2 regions of the Streptomyces sp. NPDC044106 genome follow, and region 1 is predicted to be linked to the other one. Evidence: riboswitches for the same ligand, from Rfam matches in the RefSeq annotation. Region 1 holds a riboswitch; the other holds the start of a gene.

Region 1 (11,900 bases):
ACGTCCGGGTCCAGCTCGTGGAGAGGGGTGTTGAGAAGCGACATCACACGATCCCTATCGGTATGGGTCAGCCGGCGGCGAAGGCGGTGTACTCATCGGCGGAGAGCAGCTCGTCCTGCTCACCCGTGATGCGCACCTTGAACAGCCAACCGCCCTCGAACGGGGCGGAGTTGACCAGCGAGGGGTCGTCGACGACGTCCTGGTTCGCGGCGACGATCTCGCCGTTCACGGGGGAGTAGAGGTCGCTGACCGACTTGGTCGACTCCAGCTCGCCGCAGGTCTCGCCCGCGGTGACCGTGTCGCCGACCTCCGGAAGCTGCACGAAGACGACGTCACCGAGCGCGTTGGCCGCGTGCTCGGTGATGCCGACCGTCGCCACGCCGTCGGCGTCGGTGGCCGACAGCCACTCGTGCTCCTTGCTGTAACGCAGCTGCTGGGGGTTGCTCATGTCCTGAATTCTCCTGTACGCGGGTGGGTGCTGCGGAACGGGGACGGTGTGCGTGGGGTCACTTCTGTGGCGCCGGACGCCGTGCCCACGCGGGGCGCGTCGCTACGAGCGTCACTTCTGGCGCTTGTAGAACGGCAGGGCCACGACCTCGTACGGCTCGTGGCTGCCGCGGATGTCCACGCCGACGCCCGGCGTGCCCGGGGCCGCGTGCTCCGCGTCGACGTACGCCATCGCGATCGGCTTGCCGAGCGTCGGGGACGGGGCGCCGGAGGTGACCTCGCCGATGACCTTGCCGTCCGCGACCACCGGGAAGCCGGCGCGCGGGACGCGGCGGCCCTCGGCGATCAGGCCGACCAGCTTGCGCGGCGGGGCGGTCTCGGCGCGCTCGGCCGCGGCGGCGAGAGCGGCGCGGCCCACGAAATCCTCCGACCGCGACGTCTTCTCGAACTTCACGACCCGGCCGAGGCCCGCGTCGAACGGCGTGAGACCGGCGGTCAGCTCGTGCCCGTACAGCGGCATGCCCGCCTCAAGGCGCAGCGTGTCGCGGCAGGAGAGGCCGGCCGGGACCATGCCGACCGGCGTACCGGCCTCCATCAACGCGCCCCACAGCTTCTCCGCGTCGGCGGGGGAGACGAAGAGCTCGAAGCCGTCCTCGCCGGTGTAACCGGTGCGGGCGATGAGGGCGGGGACGCCCGCGACGGTGCCCGGCAGACCGGCGTAGTACTTCAGGCCGTCGAGGTCAGCGTCGGTGAGGGACTTCAGGATGCCGGGGGACTCCGGGCCCTGGACGGCGAGCAGCGCGTACGCCTCGCGGTCGTCGCGGACCTCGGCGTCGAACGCCTCGACGCGGGCGCTCAGCTCGTCAAGGACGGTCTGCGCGTTGGAGGCGTTGGCGACCACCATGTACTCGGGGGCCTCGGGTTCGCCGAGGCGGTAGACGATCAGGTCGTCCAGGATGCCGCCGTCCTCGGCGACGATCATCGTGTAGCGGGCGCGGCCGACACCGATGGAGCCGATGTTGCCGACCAGCGAGAAGTTCAGGAAGTCGACGGCCTCGGGTCCGGTGACCGTGATCTCGCCCATGTGCGAGAGATCGAAGAGACCGGCCTTGGTGCGCACGGCGTTGTGCTCGTCGCGCTCGCTGCCGTACCGCAGCGGCATGTCCCAGCCCGCGAAATCGGTCATCGTCGCGCCCAGCGACCGATGTACGGCGTCGAGGGCGGTCAGGCGGGCAGTGCTCATGAAGGAACTCCCAGGGCAGGACGGGCGAGGTCGATCCTCCCCATCTGTCATCGGAACCTGAGAGGTTCGCCGAGAGCGTCTCGACCTACGAGATGTCCCGGCTTGCACCTTGGGTGGGACCGCCGAAGGCGGCCCGCTTTTCAGATGTGCCTCGCCCGCGCGGTACGGGGCCTGAGAGATTCAAGGGAGGGACTTGCTCCTTCGGCGCCCCGGACACCCAGCGCATGCTGGCTCCGGAGACTCTCCCGCGCGGATTCAAACGGCCGGTATGGAGTTGGCGCGCACATCATTGCACGCGACTCTGTCCGGGGGGACCCGTGACCGGGCACGGATCACGCCGCCCCGAATGACCTTGTGCCGCATTACCTTCTCTTTACACTTGCCGGAGAAAGCAGTACGTGACCGCTATGGGGAGGCCGATCACGGTGCGCAGCAGGACCAGTGTGTATGCCACGACCACCGGAGTGGCGCTGCCCGCGCAGGCCACCGCCCCGGCCACGGAGGGCTGCGGCCCGCTCCCCGTCGCCGTCGTCCGCGACCTGCGCCGCCGGGCGGGACACGGCCCGCACCGCCTCACCTTCGACGAGGGCGACCTGGTCGTCGTCTCCGGGCTGCCCGGCAGCGGAAAGTCGACACTGATGCGCCAGGCCGTCACCGGCCCCCGCATCGACTCCCAGGACACCCGGGACCGCTGGGCCGGCCGCCTGCCGCGCCTGCTGCCGTACGCCCTCTACCGCCCCCTGGTCCGCCTCGTGCACTACGCGGGCCTTCGCCGCACCCTGCGCTCCGGGGCGAGCGTCGTCGTGCACGACTGCGGCACCCAGGCGTGGGTGCGCCGCTGGCTCGCCCGCGAGGCCGTCCGGCGCGGCGCCGCCCTGCACCTCGTCCTGCTCGACGTGCCCGTGGACACGGCGCTGCGGGGCCAGCGCGAACGCGGCCGCGGCGTCTCCCGGTACGCCTTCGCGCGCCACCGCAGGACCTTCGGGCGCCTCGTCGGCGCCGCCGAGCGCGGCGACCTGCCGCGCGGCTGCGGCTCGGCGGTGCTCCTCGACCGGGACGCGGCGCGGGTGCTGCGGGGGATCGCCTTCGACCGCGGGGGCGCCCGGCGCTAGGGTTCGAGCCGCAGGCAGAGCGGTCGCGAGCAGGGGTTGGACGGACAGATGGACTTTCCGGCGCAGGCACACGCCCATCCGCACGGCGGATGGCCGGGCAACGAACTGGAGGAGGTCCTCGCGGCCTCCCTCGGCGCCGACGCGTCGGCGGGCGCCCGCATCGTCGAGGTCCTCGGCCGCAGCCACATATGGATCCCGCTGCCGAACGGCGGCGGCCCCGACAGCGGCACCCTGGACCTGCCGACCCTGGAGATCGAGGGCCAGGCGTACGTCCCCGTCTTCAGCTCCGAGCAGCAGTTCCGCCAGGCGCTCGGCGACGCCGCCGACCGGATGGGCCGCACCGTCGCGCCCGCCGTCGAGTTCGCCCGCGGCCTCCCCCCGCAGCTGGGCGTCGCGCTGAACCCTGACGGCACCGTCGGCGTCCCGCTCCCGCCCGCCGCCGTCGCCGAGCTCGCCAGGGCCGGCCGCACCGAGCTCGACGGGCCCGCCACCGGAGGCCGGGTGCGCCTGTTCGAGCCGGACTGGCAGCACGATCCGGTGGACTTCCTGGCCGCCGCGGGCCAGGAGTTCGAGGCCGCCGGGGTCGTGCTCACCGCGCGCCGCTGCCTGGCGAGCGTCGAGACGGACGAGCCGACGCTCTTCGTCGGCGTCGAGCTGTCCAGCTGGGAGGGGAACGCCCGCGACCTGCCCATGGAGGCCCTCGGCCGCGCGCTCGGCCGGGTCCCGGTCCCGTGGCCGGTCAACCTCGTCCTGCTCGACGTGGCGCAGGACCCGGTGGGCGACTGGCTGCGCGCCCGGGTGCGGCCGTTCTACCAGCGCCCGGCCTGAGCGCCTGTCCTTGAGCGCCTGTGCCATCACCCCGGCGGCCCCCGGACACGGGGCGCGGTACGCATGGCCCTTCAGGGGTCGTACGTCAAGTCCGTGTCAGGATCGCCGCTTAAGCTGGTTCCATGACCGGGTCGGGGCACATCCGTGCCCGGCGACGGGATTCTCGGGTAGTTCGGGTGCGAAGCGAAGGGGCGGTTACGGGTGAGTGCGTCGGGCACGGCCGCGGGCGATGGGGTCTCCCCTGCACGAGCTGGTTCGAGCGCCCGGGGACAGGTCGAGCAGCTGCTGCGCCAGGTGACCCCGGGGCGCTACGACGCGTACGAGGCACTGCTGCGCGCCCTCGCCGCCGACCGCGTGTGGATGCTGCTCTGGCACGGCCAGGCCGGGTCCCCCGACGCCCAGTACGGGAACATGGAGGTCGAGGGCCTCGGCTACGCCCCCTGTGTGACCTCCGCCCAGGAGCTCTCCGCCAGTGGCTGGAACCGCAGCTATGAAGTGGTGCGCGGCATCGACGCCGCCCGCACCCTCTACCCCGACCACTACGGCCTCTGGCTCAACCCGCACGCGCCGGGCGGCGGCGTCGGTGTGCCCTGGCTCGATCTGCGCCGCATCGCCTCCGGCCTGGACCTGCTGCCCGCGGGGCCGCTGCGGCTCACCGAACCGGGCATCGAGATCCCGCAGTTCTACGCCCTCCTCACGCAGAACGCGCACCGTACCCCCGTCGTGCGCTCGCTGCGCCGCGCCTGGGTGCAGCCCGCGCTCGGGGCGCCATATCTGGCCATCGGCCTCGACGTGTACGACACGTCACCGCCGTCCGTCGACACGGTCCGCACGATGATGCAGCAGTCGATCCCCGCCGTCCCCGAGGGCCTGCCCGTCTCGACGGTCGCGATGTCCGACGAGGACGACCCGGTCGCGATGTGGCTGCGGGCCAACGCCCGCCCGTTCTACGACCGCGAGGCCCAGCCCGCTCCGGCGCCGGCCGGCGGTTACGGCTACCCGGCGCAGTACTGAGCAGCACGAAGCAGCCGGGGCAGCCGGGGCAGCGCTGAGCGGCACTGAGCAGCACCGACGGATGTGATGTCCGTTGTGATGCGGGTGGGGCCCTATGGGCTCCAGTGGCGCATTGCACCCCAACTGCCCCGTGTTCGACCCTCGTTCACTGGCGTCCGGATAACGGAACACCTCGATCAGCATCACGGTTGCGCATCCTTTCCCCGTCAAGTCTGGTAACAGATCGCGACGTGGATGAAGACTCCCGCTCCAAGGGGCCTTCGCCCCCTGTGTACGACGGACTGATCACGTCGCTACAGCGGCAAGTGCGGGCCGGTCACCACCGGTTGAGAGGGGTCCCTGCCACGATGACGGCACCATTGCATGACACACCTGCGGACGCGGACCCGACCGAGGACGTCGCTCCCGCAGTTGATGCAGGGGTGAAGAAGGTCGAGGGCCGGTCCCTCAAGCAGATCGCCTGGAACCGCCTGAAGCGGGACAAGGTCGCCCTCGCCGGCGGCATCACGGTGCTGGTGCTGGTGCTGGTCGCCGTCTTCGCGCCGCTGCTCGTGAGCCTCTTCGGCCACCCGCCCAACGACTTCCACCAGGAGAAGCTCGACGAGCTGACCGGCCTGCCCACCGGCTCCCTTGGCGGCGTGAGCGGCGACTTCCTCTTCGGGGTCGAGCCCAACAAGGGCCGCGACGTCTTCAGCCGGATCGTCTTCGGCGCGCGGATCTCGCTCCTTGTCGCCTTCCTCGCGGCCATCGTGGCCGTGGCGCTCGGCACCCTCTTCGGGATCATCGCCGGCTACTTCGGCGGCTGGATCGACGCGCTGATCAGCCGCGTGATGGACGTGCTGCTCTCGTTCCCGCAGCTGCTCTTCATCATCTCGCTGGTCTCCGTGCTCCCCGACGACCTGCTCGGCCTCGAAGGCACCAGCGTGCGCGTCGCGATCCTCGTGATGGTCATCGGCTTCTTCGGCTGGCCGTACGTCGGACGGATCGTCAGGGGGCAGACGCTTTCGCTCCGTGAGCGCGAGTACGTGGAGGCGGCCCGCAGCCTCGGCGGCGGCAAGCGCCACATCCTGTTCCGTGAACTGCTGCCCAACCTGGTCGCCCCCATCACCGTCTACGCGACGCTGATGATCCCGACCAACATCCTCACGGAGGCGGCCCTCAGCTTCCTCGGCGCCGGCGTCAAGCCGCCGACGGCCTCCTGGGGCGGCATGCTGCGCGACGCGCTCAAGACGTACGAGCACGACCCGATGTTCATGGTCTTCCCGGGCGTCACGATCTTCATCACCGTCCTGGCCTTCAACCTCTTCGGCGACGGGCTGCGCGATGCGCTCGACCCGAAGGGGACGCGCTAGAAGGTCCCAACTGGCTTGCCCCTGCCGCATGTCAGGTGGCTATAACCATGGTTCTCCGGCAGCACAAGGCCAGGGACCGCGATCTCGGAGGTTACGAGAAAATGCCCACAGGTTCCACGAAACGACGGCTCACCAGCGGTGCGGCCCTCGTCGTCGCGGCGCTGGTGACCACCACGGCGTGCGGCGGCGGTGACGGTGGCGACAGCGACTCCAAGGGTGCCGGCTACAACGCGGCACTGAACAAGATCGCCAACCCTTCGAAGAAGAAGGGAGGCACGCTGAAGATGGTCGGCAAGCAGGACCTCGACTCCGCCGACCCGCAGCGCGCCTACTACGGCATGACGTGGGACTTCATGCGCTTCTACACCCGGCAGCTGGTGACGTACGACACCAAGCCGGGCAAGGCGGGCACGAAGCTGGTCCCCGACCTCGCCACCTCCACGGCGAAGATCTCGGACGACGGCAAGACCTACACGTACAAGCTGCGTTCCGGTCTCACCTGGGAGGACGGCTCCAAGCTGACCTCCAAGGACATCAAGTACGGCATCGAGCGCGCCTGGGCGACGGACACCATCACCGGTGGTCCCGGCTACATCCGCCAGACGCTCGACCCGAAGAAGAAGTACAAGGGTCCCTACAAGGACAAGGGCGGCCTCGACGCGATCGAGACCCCCGACGACCAGACCATCATCTTCAAACTGCCCAAGCCCAACGGTGACTTCGAGCAGTTCCTGGCCATGCCCACCGGCTCGCCGGTGAAGGAGGCCAAGGACACCAAGGCCAAGTACACCCAGCGGCCGTTCTCCGCGGGCCCGTACAAGTTCCAGGAGTACAAGGCCGGCAAGAAGATCGTGCTGGTCCGCAACGACAAGTGGAAGAAGTCCTCGGACCCGATCCGCGCGGCGCTGCCCGACAAGATCGACGTGACGTTCTCCGCCAACCAGGAGGAGAACGACAAGAAGTTGATGGAAGGTGACTTCGACGTCGACATCAACGGCACGGGCATGACCCAGTCCGGCCGCGTCAGCGCCGTCACGGACCACCGCGGCAACGTCGACAACATGCACACGTCCTTCGTGCGCTACGTCGCGCTCATCCACAACGCGAAGCCGTTCGACAACGTGCACTGCCGCAAGGCCGTGTTCTACGCGACCGACTTCGCGAGCCTCCAGCAGACCCGCGGCGGCAAGGTCGCGGCCGGCGACATCGCCAACAGCACCTTCCCCGTGGCGATCCCGGGCTACAGCAAGTACGACCCGTACGGCGTGCTTGCGCGCAAGGGCAAGCCGGATGTCGCCAAGGCCAAGGACGAGCTGAAGCAGTGCGACAAGCCCGGCGGCTTCTCCACCAAGCTCACCGCCCGCAGCAACAACCCGGGTGAGGTCGACGCCGCCGAATCGCTGCAGCAGTCGCTCCAGAAGGTCGGCATCAAGGTCCAGGTCGACTCCCTCGACGGCGCCGACACCTCCAGCATCACCGGCTCGCCGTCCGTCGTGAAGAAGCGCGGCTACGGCATGACGATGAGCGGCTGGGGCCCGGACTTCCCGTCCGGCCAGGGCTACGCGCAGCCGCTGTTCGACAGCCGCTTCCTGATGCCGACCGGCAACTACAACGAGTCGCAGATCAAGGACAAGGGCATCGACGCGCTCTTCGACGAGGCGATCGCGAAGACCGACCCGGCCGAGGCGGGCGAGGTCTACAAGAAGCTCGACAAGAAGATCCTCGACCAGGCCGACTGGATGCCCTTCCTGTACGAGAAGAACATCACCTGGCGCGGGTCGCGGCTGACCAACGCCTACATGTCGGACGGCTACAACGGCCGTTACGACTACGCCTCGCTCGGCGTCGTCAAGTAACACCCGGCACCACCGGGCAACTCCCGCAAGGGATGCAGTAGTTGATTGTCCCACCGCCGCCGAATCCCGCCAGTCCGAAGGGCAGGTGATGGCCCCGGGCGATGGCCGGGACCCCTCACAAGGGGGCCCCGGCCACCGCCGGGCCGCGCACAGTGCTTGCTTATCTCATCCGGCGCCTGATCGCCGTAATCATCATGGTGCTGGTCGTACTGCTCGCGACCTTCACCGTCTTCTTCATGCTGCCCAAGTGGGCGGGACAGGACATCGCCGTCCTCTTCGCCGGCAAGGCCACCGGAGCCGAGCAGATCGAAGGCATCCGGACCAAACTGGGACTCGACGACCCGCTGCTCGTCCAGTTCTGGGAGTTCATCAAGGGCATCCCGATGGGGCGCGACTACGTCAACGGCAGTGACGTCACGCACTGCCCCGCGCCCTGCTTCGGCTACAGCTTCCGTACCGAGGCGCCCGTCTGGGAGACCCTGAAGGACGCCCTGCCCGTCACCGCCGCGCTCGCCGCCGGTGCCTGTGTCCTCTGGCTCGCCGCCGGTGTCGCCACCGGTGTCGTCTCCGCGCTCAAGCGGGGGTCCATCTGGGACCGCTCCGCGATGACCATCGCCCTCGGCGGTGTCTCGCTGCCCGTCTTCTTCACCGGCATGATCGCGATGGGCATCTTCGTCCACCAGCTCGGGTGGGTGAAGATCGCGGACAGCCTCAGTACCGAGGACTCGGCCGGGGTCTGGCTCCAGACCCTGATCCTTCCGTGGATCGTCCTCGCCTTCCTCAACGCCGCGATGTATGCCCGCCTCACCAGAGCCACCATGCTCGAAGTGCTCGGCGAGGACTACATCCGCACCGCGCGCGCCAAGGGACTCGGCGAGGCCGCCGTCATCCGCAAGCACGCGCTGCGCTCCGCGATGACGCCGATCCTCACCGTCTTCGGACTCGACCTCGGCGTCCTGATGGGCGGCGCCGTGCTCACCGAGTCCACGTTCAACCTGCCGGGGCTCGGCCTCGAAGCGGTCAGGGCCATCAGCAGCAAGGACCTGCCCGTCATTCTCGGCGTGACCCTGTGCGCGGCGCTCGCGATCGCCGTGGCCAACCTCGTCGTCGACCTTCTGTACGCCGTCATCGACCCGCGAGTGAGGCTGGGATGACCGAACTGTCCAAGAGCGGAGCAGCGGTGGGCGAGCCCGTCGCCGACTCGCCCGCTCCCTCCGCCTTCCTCGAGGTGCGCGACCTCAAGGTGCACTTCCCGACCGACGACGGCGTGGTCAAGTCCGTCGACGGGCTCAGCTTCCAGCTGGAGAAGGGCAAGACCCTCGGCATCGTGGGCGAGTCCGGATCCGGCAAGTCGGTCACCTCGCTCGGCATCCTCGGCCTGCACACCGCGGGCCAGTACGGCGCCCGCAGGGCACGGATCTCCGGTGAGATCTGGCTCGACGGCAAGGAGCTGCTGAGCGCGGACCCGAACGACGTGCGCAAGCTGCGCGGCCGTGAGATGGCGATGATCTTCCAGGACCCGCTCTCCGCGCTGCACCCGTACTACTCCATCGGCAAGCAGATCACCGAGGCGTACCGGGTCCACAACGACGTCGACAAGAAGACAGCCCGCAAGCGCGCCATCGAGATGCTCGACCGCGTCGGCATCCCGCAGCCCGACAAGCGCGTCGACTCCTACCCGCACGAGTTCTCCGGCGGTATGCGCCAGCGCGCGATGATCGCGATGGCGCTGGTCAACAACCCCGAGCTGCTCATCGCGGACGAGCCGACGACCGCCCTCGACGTGACCGTCCAGGCGCAGATCCTCGACCTCATCCGGGACCTGCAGAAGGAGTTCGGCTCCGCCGTCATCATGATCACGCACGACCTGGGCGTGGTCGCCGAGATGGCGGACGAGCTCCTGGTCATGTACGGCGGCCGGTGCGTCGAGCGCGGGACCGCGGAGAAGGTCTTCTACGAACCCCAGCACCCCTACACCTGGGGCCTGCTCGGCTCGATGCCGCGCATCGACCGCGAGGAGACCGAGCGGCTCATCCCGGTCAAGGGCTCCCCGCCCAGCCTGATCAACCTGCCGAACGGCTGCGCCTTCAACCCGCGCTGCCCCTACGCGGACATCCCCAAGGACCAGATCACCCGCCGCGAACGCCCCGAACTGCGCCTGGTCGCCGACGGGCACTACTCCGCCTGCCACATGTCGCAGGACGAGCGCACCCGGATCTGGACCGAAGAGATTGCGCCGAAGCTGTGAACGATGCCGCGAAGGACCGGAAAGACGCCAAAGACACCGCGAAGGGCCAGGAGATGACGATCCCGGCGCAGACGAAGGGCTCGCCCGAGCCGCTGCTCAAGGTCGACGGCCTGGTGAAGCACTTCCCCATCAAGAAGGGGCTGCTCCAGCGCCAGGTCGCGGCGGTGCAGGCGGTCGACGGGCTCTCCTTCGACGTACGCCCCGGTGAGACGCTCGGCGTGGTCGGCGAGTCCGGCTGCGGCAAGTCGACGATGGGCCGGCTGATCACGCGGCTGCTGGAACCGACGGGGGGCCGTGTCGAGTTCGAGGGCACGGACATCACGCACCTCAACACCGCCAAGATGCGTCCGCTCCGCCGCGACGTACAGATGATCTTCCAGGATCCGTATTCGTCGCTGAACCCCCGGCACACCATCGGCACGATCGTCGGCGCGCCCTTCAAGCTCCAGGGCGTCAAGCCCGAGGGTGGCGTGAAGAAGACCGTGCAGGAGATGCTGGAGCGCGTCGGGCTCAGCCCCGAGCACTACAACCGCTACCCGCACGAGTTCTCCGGCGGCCAGCGCCAGCGCATCGGCATCGCGCGGGCGCTGGCACTCAGGCCGAAGCTGGTCGTGGCCGACGAGCCGGTCTCCGCGCTCGACGTGTCCATCCAGGCGCAGGTGGTCAACCTGCTCGACGACCTCCAGGACGAGCTCGGCCTCACGTACGTGATCATCGCGCACGACCTCTCGGTCATCCGGCACGTCTCCGACCGCATCGCGGTGATGTACCTCGGCAAGATCGTGGAGCTGGCGGACCGCAAGGACCTCTACTCCACGCCGATGCACCCTTACACCAAGGCGCTGCTCTCCGCGGTGCCCGTGCCCGACCCCAAGCGGCGCGGCGTCAAGAGCGAGCGGATCCTGCTGCGCGGCGACGTCCCTTCGCCGATCGACCCGCCCGCCGGCTGCCGCTTCCACACGCGGTGCTGGAAGGCGACGGCGATCTGCGCGACGAAGGAGCCGCCGCTGACGGCGCTCGCCACCGGTCACCAGGTGGCGTGCCACCACCCGGAGAACGCCGAGGACCAGGCGCCGCAGGACACCGAGCTGCTTTCGGTGGCCAAGGAGGCGATCGAGGTGGTGACGGTGGTGCCGAAGGCGGCCGAGCCGGTCGCGGAGCCGGGGACCGCCGACGAGCCGGAGCCCGGCGCGAATCCGGAGCCCGTCGCGAAGGCCGACGCCGCGAAGACCGCCGCCGCGAAGGTCGAGGTCGCGAAGGCCGCCGTCGCGGAGGCCGAAGCGGCGAAGGGTGAGACCGCGAAGAGCGACACCGCCAAGGGTGACGCCGCGAAGGGCAAGGGCCAGAAGTCGACTGAGTCGTAAGGCAAGTTGACCCGGGCGAAGTACGCGTACCGGGTCATGTACATGCCCTGGCGGGAGAGTGCAGAGTCTGCGTGTCCGTTTCATCGGAACACGCGCGAAGGGATGACTCATGGCACTCTCCCGTTCGGCACGTCTGGGGGCACTGGCCACCGCCGCCGCCTCCTTCTGCCTGATAGCCGCCGCACCCGCGCCGCACCCCGGCTCCGACGGCATCGGTGACCCGTACTTCCCCAAGCTCGGCAACGGCGGCTTCGACGTCCGCCACTACGGCCTCGACGTGGCGTACAACCCCGACACCGACCGCCTCGACGGCCGCACCACGATCACCGCGCGCGCCACCCAGAACCTCTCGTCCTTCGACCTCGACCTCCAGAAGCTGGAGGTGACCGCGGTCGAAGTGAACGGCAGACGCGCCGATTCCACCCGCGAAGGCGAC
Region 2 (11,900 bases), on a different contig from region 1:
CTCGGTGGTACCGCCGAGCCTGCCCCGCCGCGGCCACTGCAGCGTGGCGTCGATGCCGTGGCGGCACGCCGCGTCGAAATTGCGGGCGGCGGCCTCGAAGGGCAGCCGTGACCACACCGGCCTGGGCTCCTCGGCGAGCGCCCGCACCAGGCCGTAGTAGAAGGCGGCGTTGGCGATGACGTCGGTGATGGTGGGGCCCGCGGGCAGTACGCGGTTCTCCACCCGAAGGTGCGGGACGCCGTCGGCGATGCCGTACACCGGGCGGTTCCAGCGGTACACGGTGCCGTTGTGCAGGACGAGTTCGCCGAGCCGCGGCACACCGCCCGCGTCCAGGACGCCCAGCGGGTCCTCCTCCTCCATCAGCGGCAGCAGCGCCGGGAAGTACCGGAGGTTCTCCTCGAAGAGTTCCAGCGGCCCGGTGATCCACCGCTCCCCGAACCAGGTACGCGGCCGCACGCCCTGGACCTGCAGTTCGGGCGGCCGCGTGTCGGTGGACTGCAGGAACAGCGGCGGCCGCGACTCGCGCCACAGCTCACGGCCGAACAGGAACGGCGCGTTGGCACCCACCGCGACCTGCGCCGCCGCGATGGCCTGCGCCGCGTTCCACACGTCGGCGAACCGGCCCGGGGTGACCTGGAGGTGCAACTGCACGGAGGTGCACGCCGATTCGGGCGCGATCGACGCCGAGGTGCAGGTCAGCCGCTCGACGCCCTGGATGTCCAGGGCGAAGTGCTCGCCGCGCGCCGCCACGATCTGATCGTTCAGGAGGGCGTAGCGATCGACGTCGGAGAGGTTCGCGGAGACGAGATCGGCGCGGTTCAGCGTCGGCAGGATGCCGATCATGACAATTCCGGCGGCGAGCTCGTTCGCTTTCCTGTGGGCGTAGTTGAGGCCGGTGCGGAGCTCTTCGGCGAGCCGGTCGAGTACGCGTCCGCCGAGCCGGTGCGGGGCGATGTTCACTTCCAGATTGAACATTCCGAGTTCCGTCTGGAAATCCCGGCTCGCGATGCGCTCGAGAACCTGCGCATTCAACATTCTCGGCAGCCCGTCGGGCCCGACGAGATTCAGCTCGATCTCCATGCCCATCAGATTCCTGGGCCGGTCGAACCGCTCCTCCGCCAGCAATCGCTCCAGCCCCGCGAGACACTTTCGGAGCTTGCCTCGGTAGTGGTGCCGATCGGCCAGGTCGAACGTGCCCGCCACGACCTTCTCCCCCATCGAAGCGTCCCTCCTCGAACGGGCAGCCATGGGTCCGGCCGCTGTGTACGGGGGATGATGCCCCGGCAATGTGATCGATAACGCCCCACGCGGGGCCGTCGGCCGGTACCCTCGACGCAGCCGCTGTCCGGCACATTCACCAGGCATGCGGCACGGCGCAGATTCCGTTCCAGAGTGCCTGGTCAAAAGTACCGGCAAAAATCGGCCGACCGCGTATCGCGAGAAATCCGAGGTCATGACGGCGGGGCCGGTGTGAAATCGGGATAAACGTCCCACAAGGACGGCGCATTAACGCCTTGCCGGCAATATCCGGTACATCTAGAGGAAACACTGCTCGAACACACCTCGTATAAACTCCGCAATCTAGGCAGAGAGTTGGCGCTCGCGGTTCCCAGCCCCCGCCCCTCTGACCCAGAGCTGACAGCGCCGTCACGCACCTGCCCCCGTTCCACCGTGCCTGTCGAATGAGAGAGGCGACCCACCATGCCGCTGCATGTCCCCCCGGCCCCCGCGCCCGCCCTGCGCAGCGTTCTCGCGGCACTCGGTTCCCCCACAGCCGTACGTGAAGCCCGCACGCCGTCCCTGCGTACCGCGCAGGGCCCGGCAAGCCCCGAACTCCCGCTGCCGGTCCATGTGTTGGACCGCATCACCCCGGAGGGCACCTCGCCCACCCGCCTCGCCGGCTGGCGCTTCCTCATCCGCTGCGGCGAACGCGCCGTCGCCGCGGCCGACACGATGCTCACTCCGGACGGGTGGGCGTTCTCCCACTTCTTCGAGGGCCCGTACATCGCCTCCACGGAATGCGCGCTGCGGCATGCCGAGGCGATGCCGACGCCCTGGCAGCCCCGGCTGCTCTCCGTGCCCGAGCTCTACATGCTCACGCTCTGGCTGCACCGCGACTGCACGGACGACGGCGCCGAGGGCCCGCTGGCCGCCACCGACCTGCTCGTACCGCTGGCGCCCGCCCCGCCCGGCATCGCGGCCCACCGCCCGCACCGCGTCGCCGAACTGCTGCCGATGCTCAACCACCGCCTGACGCCCGCACCGCTGCTGAGCTCACCCGCCTGACGCCGCCCCACCCGCTTCCTGTGCCCCGCCGCCCCCGGCCGCGGGGCACAGCGCTGCCCGCCCGAGTGGACTAGCCCAGTCAGGCCACCCCGAACCACCCGAAGAGACACGGAAGTTGGGCTGAACCGTCCGGGCGGGTGATACGTCATTAAGCAGTAGGAGCCGCTGCGGCAAAATCCCTGCGGATTGACGCGCGGAGGGCAACACTGGGACCGGACCGACTACAACGGGGGGCGGTTATGAACACCGCATCGAGCCACAGGACCGACGTCACAGCCATCTCATCGCAGCGAAAGAACCCTTCCATGTGCCAGCACCAACCAGCGTGTCCGACAGCAGACTCCGCCGACCGGGAAGCCGCGCTCCTCATGGCGAGCCACCCGGAACAGGGCTGGAGCCTGCTGTGCAACGGCGTCCTGCTCTTCGAGGACACCGGTGAGCTGCTGCCGGACGGCCAGATCATCGCCCCGCACCGACCGCTGGGCACCGATCGGGTCATGACAGCCGCCTGAGCGCACCGCTGGCACACCCGCACGAACGCACCGCACCGCACCACCGAACGACGAGGGGCCGGCCCGGAGAACACTCTCCGAACCGGCCCCGCCGCATGCCCGCTCCGCGCGGGCGCCGGCATCAGTCCTCGTACGCATCCAGCGGCGGGCAGGAGCAGACCAGGTTCCGGTCGCCGTACGCCTGGTCGATGCGGCGCACCGGCGGCCAGTACTTGTCCGACGCGGCGACACCGGCCGGGAAGACGGCCTCCTCGCGGCTGTACCCGTGCTCCCACTCACCGCTCAGCGCGGCGGCGGTGTGCGGGGCGTTCCGCAGCGGGTTGTCGTCGGCGGCCCACTCGCCGGAGCCGACCTTCTCGATCTCCCTGCGTATGGCGATCATCGCCTCGCAGAACCGGTCGATCTCGCCCAGGTCCTCGCTCTCCGTCGGCTCGATCATCAGGGTCCCCGCGACCGGGAACGACATGGTCGGCGCGTGGAAGCCGTAGTCGATGAGCCGCTTGGCGATGTCGTCGACGCTGACACCGGTCTCCTTGGAGAGCGGCCGCAGATCGATGATGCACTCGTGCGCGACAAGGTCGCCGGGGCCGGTGTAGAGCACCGGGTAGTGCGGCTCGAGCCGCTTGGCGATGTAGTTGGCGGAGAGCACCGCGACCTGGGTGGCCCGCTTGAGGCCATCGCCGCCCATCAGGCGCACGTACGACCAGGAGATCGGCAGGATACCCGCCGAGCCCCAGGGCGCCGCGGAGATCGGGCCGACACCGGTGTCGGGACCGGCAGCGGGCTGCAGCGGGTGGTTGGGCAGGTACGGCGCGAGGTGCGAGCGGACCCCGACAGGACCGACGCCGGGGCCACCGCCGCCGTGCGGGATGCAGAACGTCTTGTGCAGGTTCAGGTGCGAGACGTCGCCGCCGAAGTGGCCCGGCTTGGCCAGGCCCACCAGGGCGTTGAGGTTGGCCCCGTCGACGTACACCTGGCCACCGGCCTCGTGCACCGACGCGCAGATGTCGGCCACGTGCTCCTCGAAGACGCCGTGCGTCGAGGGGTACGTGATCATCAGCACGGCCAGCTCGTCGCGGTGCTTCTCGATCTTGGCGCGCAGGTCATCGACGTCGATCTCGCCGTCGTCGGCGGTCTTGACCACGACGACCTTCATGCCGGCCATGACGGCGCTCGCGGCGTTCGTGCCGTGCGCGGACGACGGGATGAGGCAGACGGTGCGCTGCTCGTCGCCGTTGGCCCGGTGGTAGCCGCGGACGGCGAGCAGACCGGCCAGCTCGCCCTGCGAACCGGCGTTGGGCTGGAGGGAGACCTTGTCGTAGCCGGTGACCTCGGCGAGCTGCTCCTCCAGCTCACGGATGAGCGTGAGGTAGCCCTGCGCCTGCTGGGCCGGGGCGAAGGGGTGCAACTGCCCGAACTCGGGCCAGGTGACCGGCTCCATCTCGGTGGTCGCGTTGAGCTTCATGGTGCAGGAGCCCAGCGGGATCATGCCGCGGTCGAGGGCGTAGTCGCGGTCGGCGAGCTTGCGCAGGTAGCGCAGCATCGCCGTCTCGGAGCGGTGCTGGTGGAAGACCGGGTGGGCGAGGTAGGTGTCCTGGCGCAGCAGGCCCTCGGGCAGCGTGTCCGCGACGGTGGCGTCGAGCGACTCGACATCGGCGTCGACGCCGAACGCGCGCCAGACGGCGGCCAGCTGCGCCCGGGTGGTCGTCTCGTCGCAGGCGAGGGAGACGTGGTCGGCGTCGACCTGGCGGATGTTCACGCCACCCTCCCGGGCGGCGTGCACCAGCGCCTCGGCCCTGCCCTCGACGCGTACGGTCAGCGTGTCGAAGTACGCGCCGTGGACGACCTCGAAGCCGCCGGCCGTGAGCCCCGCCGCGAGCAGCGTGGCGTAGCGGTGGGTGCGCCGCGCGATGGACTTCAGGCCGTCGGGCCCGTGGTAGACGGCGTACATTCCGGCCATGACCGCCAGCAGCACCTGAGCGGTACAGATGTTGCTGGTGGCCTTCTCACGGCGGATGTGCTGCTCGCGGGTCTGCAGCGCAAGCCGGTAGGCCTTGTTGCCGTCGGCGTCGAGGGAGACGCCGACGAGTCGGCCGGGCAGGCTGCGCGCGAACTTCTCGCGCACCGCCATGTATCCGGCGTGCGGGCCGCCGAAGCCCATCGGGACGCCGAAGCGCTGCGTCGTGCCGACGGCGATGTCGGCGCCCAGCTCGCCGGGCGAGGTGAGCAGCGTCAGGGCGAGCAGGTCGGCGGCGACGGTGACGACGGCGCCGATCTCGTGCGCCTGATCGATGAGCGGCTTGATGTCGCGTACGGCTCCGGAGGCGCCCGGGTACTGGATGAGGACGCCGACGACACCGCGCTCGGCGACCTCGGCCGGAATGCCGTCGCTCAGATCGGCGACGACGACCTCGACACCGGTGGGCTCGGCGCGGGTCCGGATGACCGCGATGGTCTGGGGCAGCGCGTCGGCGTCGACGACGAAGGCGCCGTTCTTGACCTTGCCCATGCGTCGCGACAGGGCCATGGCCTCGGCGGCGGCGGTGCCCTCGTCCAGGAGCGAGGCCCCGGAGGTGGGCAGGCCGGTCAGCTCGGCGACCATGGTCTGGAAGTTGAGCAGCGCCTCGAGACGGCCCTGCGAGATCTCCGGCTGGTACGGCGTGTAGGCGGTGTACCAGGAAGGATTCTCCATGACGTTCCGCAGGATGACCGGCGGGGTGAAGGTTCCGTAGTAGCCGAGGCCGATCATGGAATCGAGGACCTGGTTGCGGTCCGCGAGGGAGCGCAGTTCGGCAAGGACTTCGGCCTCGGAGCGGGCACCCGGCAGGTTCAGCGCCTCGGCGTTCTTGATCACATCCGGCACCGCGGCGGCCGTCAGCTCGTCGAGCGAGCCGTATCCGACCTGGGCGAGCATCTTGGCCCGCTCTTCCGCATCGGGCCCGATGTGCCGCTGCTCGAACGGAATTCCCTGTTCGAGCTCGGAGAGCGGGATGCGATTGGTGGCAGTCATTGCGGGAGGCCTCCTGGTCTGCACGACCTGCGAGGGGTACCACGGCGCGGGTACCCGGACGGCCTCCCCCTCTGTCATCTCAACCTGAGAGCTTCACAGGCCTGCCTGTCGACAGACCTGCTTTCACCGTCGGTGAGGAAGGGTTCCGAACGTGCCCGCCCGACGCCCGCCCTGCTTTCCAGAGTGACCTCGTCCGTGCGGTACGGGTGCCTGAGAGATTCCGGGGAGGATTTGCTCCTTCGGCGCCTCCGGGAGCGTGTTCCGGAGAGCTCTCCCGCACGGGGTCAACAGCCGTACGCCAGCCTACCAGCGGGGACCACGGCCGTTCCCTCGAGTGGCCGCCTGCCCCGAAGTGCTCTTTCGTAGTGACTACGAACGACTAAGGATGAGTTACGCCCGATTTCGTCAGGCCGCGACCCGTTGGAGGGCCCGTGCAGACCGACATCGATCCGCGCAACCTGATCGGCCGCAAGGCGTTCGACCGGAACGGGACCAAGATCGGCACGATCGACGAGGTCTACCTCGACGACGCCACCGGCGCCCCGGAGTGGGCCGCCATACGCACCGGCCTGTTCAGCCGCGACGCCTTCGTCCCGCTGGAGCCCAGCGAGCTGACCGGGGACGGCACCGTACGCATCCCGTTCGAGCGCGCACTCATCAGGGACGCCCCCGACTTCGGAGTGGGCCGCCACCTCTCGCCCGAGCAGGAGCTCCAGCTCTACCACCACTACGGCCTGGACACGGCGCCACCGCCCTCCGCACCCCCTCCCGACCAGAGCTTCGGCCGCATCGCGGGCACCGAGGGCCCCTGACCCCGCTGCGGGAGCGAGAGCCCCCAGCAGACGCGCCCCCGTCCGCCGCCGACTTTCAGCCTTGCTCCCCCACCTCCGCACGAGCCGCACCGGACACCGCCTCTACCACCGCTCCAGTGGCCGCCTCCCCATCCGGGCCGGCGGCCACCAGCGGCAACGGCTCGGCAGGAACGAGGTCCGGGTCGTCGGTCCGGAACGTCCGCACCCGTCCTGGCGCCGAGTACGGCGTCTCGAAGCGCACCGTCACCCGCCCAAGCCCGCTCCCCTGCACCCACCCGTGCCCGTACGCGGCGTGCCGCACGTCGTGACCGGCCGGCCACCGCCGCTCGACCGGCACCACGGGCTCCTCGGCATCCTCCACCGCCTGTACACCCGGCTCCCGGGGCACATCGGCCTCGTCCCCGGGCGCACCGCCTTCACCGGCTCCGCCCTCGACCGTCTCCGTCGCGGCGGCCTCCGCCTGGGACTGCGCGAAGAGGTCCTCCTGCGTGTAGTCCGTGAGGCCGGAGACGCCCACGCCGAGGAGCCGCACGCCACCCGTGGTGTCCACGGACTCAAGGAGCCGCGCCGCGGCCTCCCGCACCACCCCGGGGTCGTCCGTGGGCCCGCGCAGCGTCTCGGAGCGCGTCAGCGTCGAGAAGTCGAACCGCCGCACCTTCAGCACGATGGTCCGCCCCGAGTGGCCCGCCGCCCGCAACCGCTGCACACAGCGCTCGGCGAGCCGCGCGACCTCCGCGCGGACCCGCACCCGGTCGTGGATGTCCACGTCGTACGTGTCTTCCACACTGACCGACTTCGTGTCCCGCTCGGCCACCACGGGCCGCTCGTCGTGCGCGAGCGCCATCGCGTACAGCGATCCCCCGTGCGCCCTGCCGAGCAGCCGCACGAGCTCGTCCTCGCCCGCCTCCGCGATCTCCTCCACCGTGGTGATTCCGGCCCGCCGCAGGTGGTCCCCCGTGGCCGGCCCCACCCCCGGCAGCGTACGCACCGACATCGGTCCGAGCAGCGCCCGCTCCGTGCCCGGCGCTATCAGCCTGAGCCCGTCAGGCTTGGCCTCCTCGGAGGCGATCTTGGCCAGCATCTTGGAGACGGCGAGCCCCACGGACCCGGTCAGCCCGGTCACCGCCCTGATGTCCGCCCGCAGCCGCTCCCCCACGGCCCTGGCCGACTCCTCGTCGTCGGCGACACCGCCCGCCTCCAGGTCCACGAAGGCCTCGTCCAGGCTGAGCGGCTCCACGAGCGGCGACAGCTCCCGCAGCAGGCCCATCACCTGCTCACTGACCTCGCGGTACAGCCCGAAGCGCGGCACGAGATACGCGGCGTTCGGCGCGAGCCGTCGTGCCTGCCCCATGGGCATCGCCGAGTGCACGCCGAAACGACGCGCTTCGTAGGAAGCGGTGGCGACCACACCCCGCGGCCCCAGACCGCCCACCACCACGGCCTTTCCGCGCAGGCTGGGTTTCGCGGCCTGCTCCGCGGACGCGTAGAAGGCATCCATGTCCAGATGCAGGATCGTCGGCGCGCTTCTCACACCTCTGATGCTGCCCTATGCCACTGACAACGCTGCCCGAGGCTGCCTACACGGCCTTGTTGCGGCGCCTGGCCAGCTCGTCGGCCGGGTTGTGCCCGACGAGCGTCTCGCCGGTGTCGATGCGCTCTCCGTGCAGCTGGGACAGCGCGGCCTCGACATCACGCCATACGACGCCCACGGCGATCCCGAAGACCCCCTGGCCGCCCTGGAGCAGGTCGTGGACCTCGCTGGGCGACGTGCACTCGTAGACCGTCGCGCCGTCGCTCATCAGCGTCATCCGTTCCAGGTCCGTGAACCCGCGCTCCCTCAGGTGCTGGACCGTGGTGCGGATGTTCTGGAGGGAGACGCCGGTGTCGAGGAACCGCTTCACGATCTTCAGGACGACCACGTCGCGGAAGCTGTAGAGGCGTTGCGTACCGGAGCCGCCCGCGGCCCGCACGCTGGGCTCGACCAGGCCGGTACGCGCCCAGTAGTCGAGCTGTCGGTAAGTGATGCCCGCGGCCGCGCACGCGGTGGGACCGCGGTAGCCGATCTGCTCGTGCCCGGACGTCGCGTCCCCGCTCCCCTGGACCGCCATCGGTCGATTCGGAGAGTGACCGGTCGCCCCGCCGTGGAGCGGGTACGGCCCGCCCACCGCCGTACCGTCGCCGCTGCTTCCCACGCCGACCTCCCTCCTTGACCTGCCTTCTCGACGGTAGGCAGTCGCCAGGGGCTCGTCAACGATCGCCACACTCGGCACGCCGAGTGATAATCACCCTGAGAGTGGTTTCGCGTGCCTCACCGCGGGGAAAGGCTAGCCGAATGGCCCGACGCGGGCCGCCCGAGACGGCTCACTGGCTGTTGGTGCCGAAGTCCTCGGGCGAGATCTGGTCGAGGAACTCGCGGAACTTCTCCACCTCGTCCTCCTGCTCGTCCGGGATCGCGATACCGGCGTCGTCGAGGACCCCGTCGCTGCCGAAGATCGGCGTCCCGGTGCGCAGCGCCAGCGCTATGGCGTCGGACGGCCGGGCGCTCACCTCGACCCCGCTGGCGAAGACCAGCTCCGCATAGAAGACACCGTCCCGCAGGTCGGTGATGCGCACTTCGGAGAGCTCCTGTCCCACCGCTTCCAGCACGTCCTTGAACAGGTCGTGGGTCAGCGGCCGTGCGGGTGCCATGCCCTGCTGTGCGAAGGCGATGGCGGTCGCCTCACCTGGTCCGATCCAGATGGGAAGGTACCGGTCGCCTCCCACTTCACGCAGGAGCACGATCGGTTGGTTGGAGGGCATTTCGACCCGGACACCTACGACGTCGAGCTCGTTCACACAGCAACCCTAGGACGTGGTCGGCAGGTTTGGGTAGTCGGGCACCCGCCGAGTACCGGCCGGGCGTGGTCCGGGTCAGGGCAGTCTGACCCCGAGCGCCGTCTGCACGAGCGCCGAATGGAGCCTGCCCGTGAGTCCCGCCAGCTCTTTCGTACGGGCCTCCGCATGGGCCCTGGTCTGCGGATTACGGTGCCGCCGCAGCGGTGCGACGACCTGGTCCACGAGCCCGGCCTCGCGCTCGGCGGCGGCCTTCATGGCCCGCAGGTGCCGTGGCTCGATACCGAACCGGCCGAGTTCGAGGACGAGCGAGGCGACCGTGACGGCCTCCGCGTCGTACCCGCCGTCCGGCAGCTGTGCGACGAGACCGTACGCCTCCCACTCGCTGAGCTGCACTTCATCGATCCCGGCGGCGGCCAGCAGCTCGGCACGGCCCACGCGGGCCACCGTCGGCCCCTCGGCCTCGTCCAGGCCCTGCGCGTCCCCGCCGTCCCGCTGGCGCCCCAGCGACGGCATCGGAGGCCGCTCACCGCGCTCCAGCGCGTCGAGATGCTCCCGGATGACCTTGAGCGGCAGGTAGTGGTCCCGCTGCATCCGCAGCACGTGCCCGAGCCGCTCGACGTCCTGAGCACTGAACTTCCGGTAACCGGACGGCGTCCGCTGGGGCTCGATGAGCCCCTCGGTCTCCAGAAAACGGATCTTGGAGATCGTGACCTCGGGAAATTCGTCGCGCAGGACGTTCAGCACGGTACCGATGCTCATCAGCCGACGGTCCGCGGCGGCGGTGCCGAAGTCGGCACCGCCCCTCGGTGTTTGAAGCATGGACCTTCCCTGGGGATGCCCCCCGGACGGCGTCTGGGGGTGGTTCAGATGCCCCGCTGGCTCGCGTAGAAGACCAGCCGGTACTTGCCGATCTGCACCTCGTCACCGTTCGAGAGCGCGACGGAGTCGATGCGCTCACGGTTGACGTATGTGCCGTTGAGGCTGCCCACGTCCGCGACGGTGAAGGAACCGTCCTGGACACGACGGAACTCCACGTGGCGACGCGACACCGTCACGTCGTCGAGGAAGATGTCGCTCTGCGGGTGACGCCCCGCCGTGGTCAGCTCGCCGTCGAGCAGGAAACGACTGCCCGAGTTCGGACCGCGGCGCACGACGAGCAGCGCGGAACCGAGCGGCAGCGCGTCCACGGCCGCCTGCGCCTCCGGGGAGAGCGCGGGAGACAGGGTCTGCCCCGTCGTCTCGGCGTCGTAGGCCTCGAGACCCGAGATGGAGATCGTCGAGGTCGTCTCGGACGGACGCTCCGGCGCGGCTCCGGCCCGCAGCGGCGCACCGCAGTTGGAGCAGAACCGGCTCGCCTCGGCGTTGCGGTTCCCGCACCTCGTACACACCAGGGCCATGGACTGGTCCTCCTGCCGTGGCTGCCCCGCAGGGGCATTCGATGCGTACGGGCCGGGGGTAAACCCTCCACCCGTACCTGAGGTTGAAGGTTCTCCGAAACCTATGCGGCCGGGACCGGCAGGGTCAACAGATGACGCGCCCTGTCCGCCCGAAATGTCACCACCTGGACCAGCGACCTGATCGCGGAACATCGGGCGCTCGGCTCCCTGCTCCTCACCATCACCATGGCGCGGGGCACGATGACGGGCAGTGGCCGGATTGCCGCTGTCCTCTCGTGCGCTCTTGCCGAACAACTTCGCAAACAACTTCACGGGCGATTCCCCTTGACCGAAACAGACCCGCCCGTGGGGCAGGACGAACCCTGATTGCACACACCGGCATTCATCGGTGAGCCAGACATCCTCACAACGTCCGTGTCCACCAAACAGTTTCCACCACGCACCACGCTTCCGGTGCGCCGACCCCCCGCAACCTCATGCCCTCGCCTCCCGGCGCCCACGCGCCCGCCCCTCACTGGGAGGACGACCGAGCGTAGTCAGGCTGCTTCGCAGGTCGCAAGGCGTTCACAACGATCTTCTCCGAGCGTTCCACGGTCACCGTGGCCTGCTCCTTCTCCAGAGTCTGCACCACGCCTCCCGGGATGTTCAGCGCAGGTTCGAGATCCTGCGGCTTGCCGATCACCTTGAAGAGGTACGGTTCGCCGACCTTGTGACCGTCCACCCGTACGCCACGGCCGCCGCCGGCGTCCGACAAGTACGTGTTGGCCACGACGCGTACGTCATTGACCTGGATCGCCTCGGCGCCGGCGGCGCGCAACTCCTGAATGGCGTCAAGCAGCATGTCCGCCTTGATCGCCCCCCTCTTGTCCTCGATGGTCAGCGTGATGCCGGGCCCCTGAGCCGCCACGGTGCCGGCCAGGATGCCGAGTTGCCTCTCCCGCTCGACCGTCTGCTTGCGGGCCTCTTCGGCCTGGTCCGAGCTGTTCTCCAGCCCGGTCCGCTGGTCCTCGAGACGTCGCTTCTCTTCTTCCAGACGCTGAGTTCGGTC

What was found. Region 1 has a riboswitch for glycine ahead of gcvT (glycine cleavage system aminomethyltransferase GcvT). Riboswitches for the same ligand answer to the same signal wherever they lie in the genome.
Region 2: linked by a shared signal. The riboswitch ahead of gcvP (aminomethyl-transferring glycine dehydrogenase) and the one ahead of gcvT (glycine cleavage system aminomethyltransferase GcvT) in region 1 are both predicted to bind glycine.

Annotation. Positions count from the first base shown of each region.
Region 1 is NZ_JBWKFZ010000018.1:43,782-55,681, forward strand. Features, by position in the region: gene glyA (serine hydroxymethyltransferase) at 1-44, opposite strand, end outside; gene gcvH (glycine cleavage system protein GcvH) at 68-448, opposite strand; gene gcvT (glycine cleavage system aminomethyltransferase GcvT) at 560-1,690, opposite strand; glycine riboswitch at 1,725-1,840, opposite strand; glycine riboswitch at 1,841-1,948, opposite strand; gene AC07DI_RS29375 (AAA family ATPase) at 2,098-2,802, shown strand; gene AC07DI_RS29380 (enhanced serine sensitivity protein SseB) at 2,851-3,630, shown strand; gene AC07DI_RS29385 (enhanced serine sensitivity protein SseB C-terminal domain-containing protein) at 3,913-4,644, shown strand; gene AC07DI_RS29390 (ABC transporter permease) at 4,992-5,996, shown strand; gene AC07DI_RS29395 (ABC transporter substrate-binding protein) at 6,098-7,852, shown strand; gene AC07DI_RS29400 (ABC transporter permease) at 8,005-9,006, shown strand; gene AC07DI_RS29405 (ABC transporter ATP-binding protein) at 9,003-10,100, shown strand; gene AC07DI_RS29410 (ABC transporter ATP-binding protein) at 10,154-11,464, shown strand; gene AC07DI_RS29415 (M1 family metallopeptidase) at 11,574-11,900, shown strand, end outside.
Region 2 is NZ_JBWKFZ010000007.1:404,089-415,988, forward strand. Features, by position in the region: gene AC07DI_RS15395 (glutamate-cysteine ligase family protein) at 1-1,218, opposite strand, end outside; gene AC07DI_RS15400 (hypothetical protein) at 1,702-2,286, shown strand; gene AC07DI_RS15405 (DUF5999 family protein) at 2,592-2,798, shown strand; gene gcvP (aminomethyl-transferring glycine dehydrogenase) at 2,920-5,808, opposite strand; glycine riboswitch at 5,997-6,095, opposite strand; gene AC07DI_RS15415 (PRC-barrel domain-containing protein) at 6,240-6,620, shown strand; gene AC07DI_RS15420 (DNA polymerase IV) at 6,676-8,151, opposite strand; gene AC07DI_RS15425 (MerR family transcriptional regulator) at 8,198-8,812, opposite strand; gene AC07DI_RS15430 (bifunctional nuclease family protein) at 8,982-9,455, opposite strand; gene ftsR (transcriptional regulator FtsR) at 9,531-10,274, opposite strand; gene AC07DI_RS15440 (FHA domain-containing protein) at 10,319-11,281, opposite strand; gene AC07DI_RS15445 (DUF881 domain-containing protein) at 11,364-11,900, opposite strand, start outside.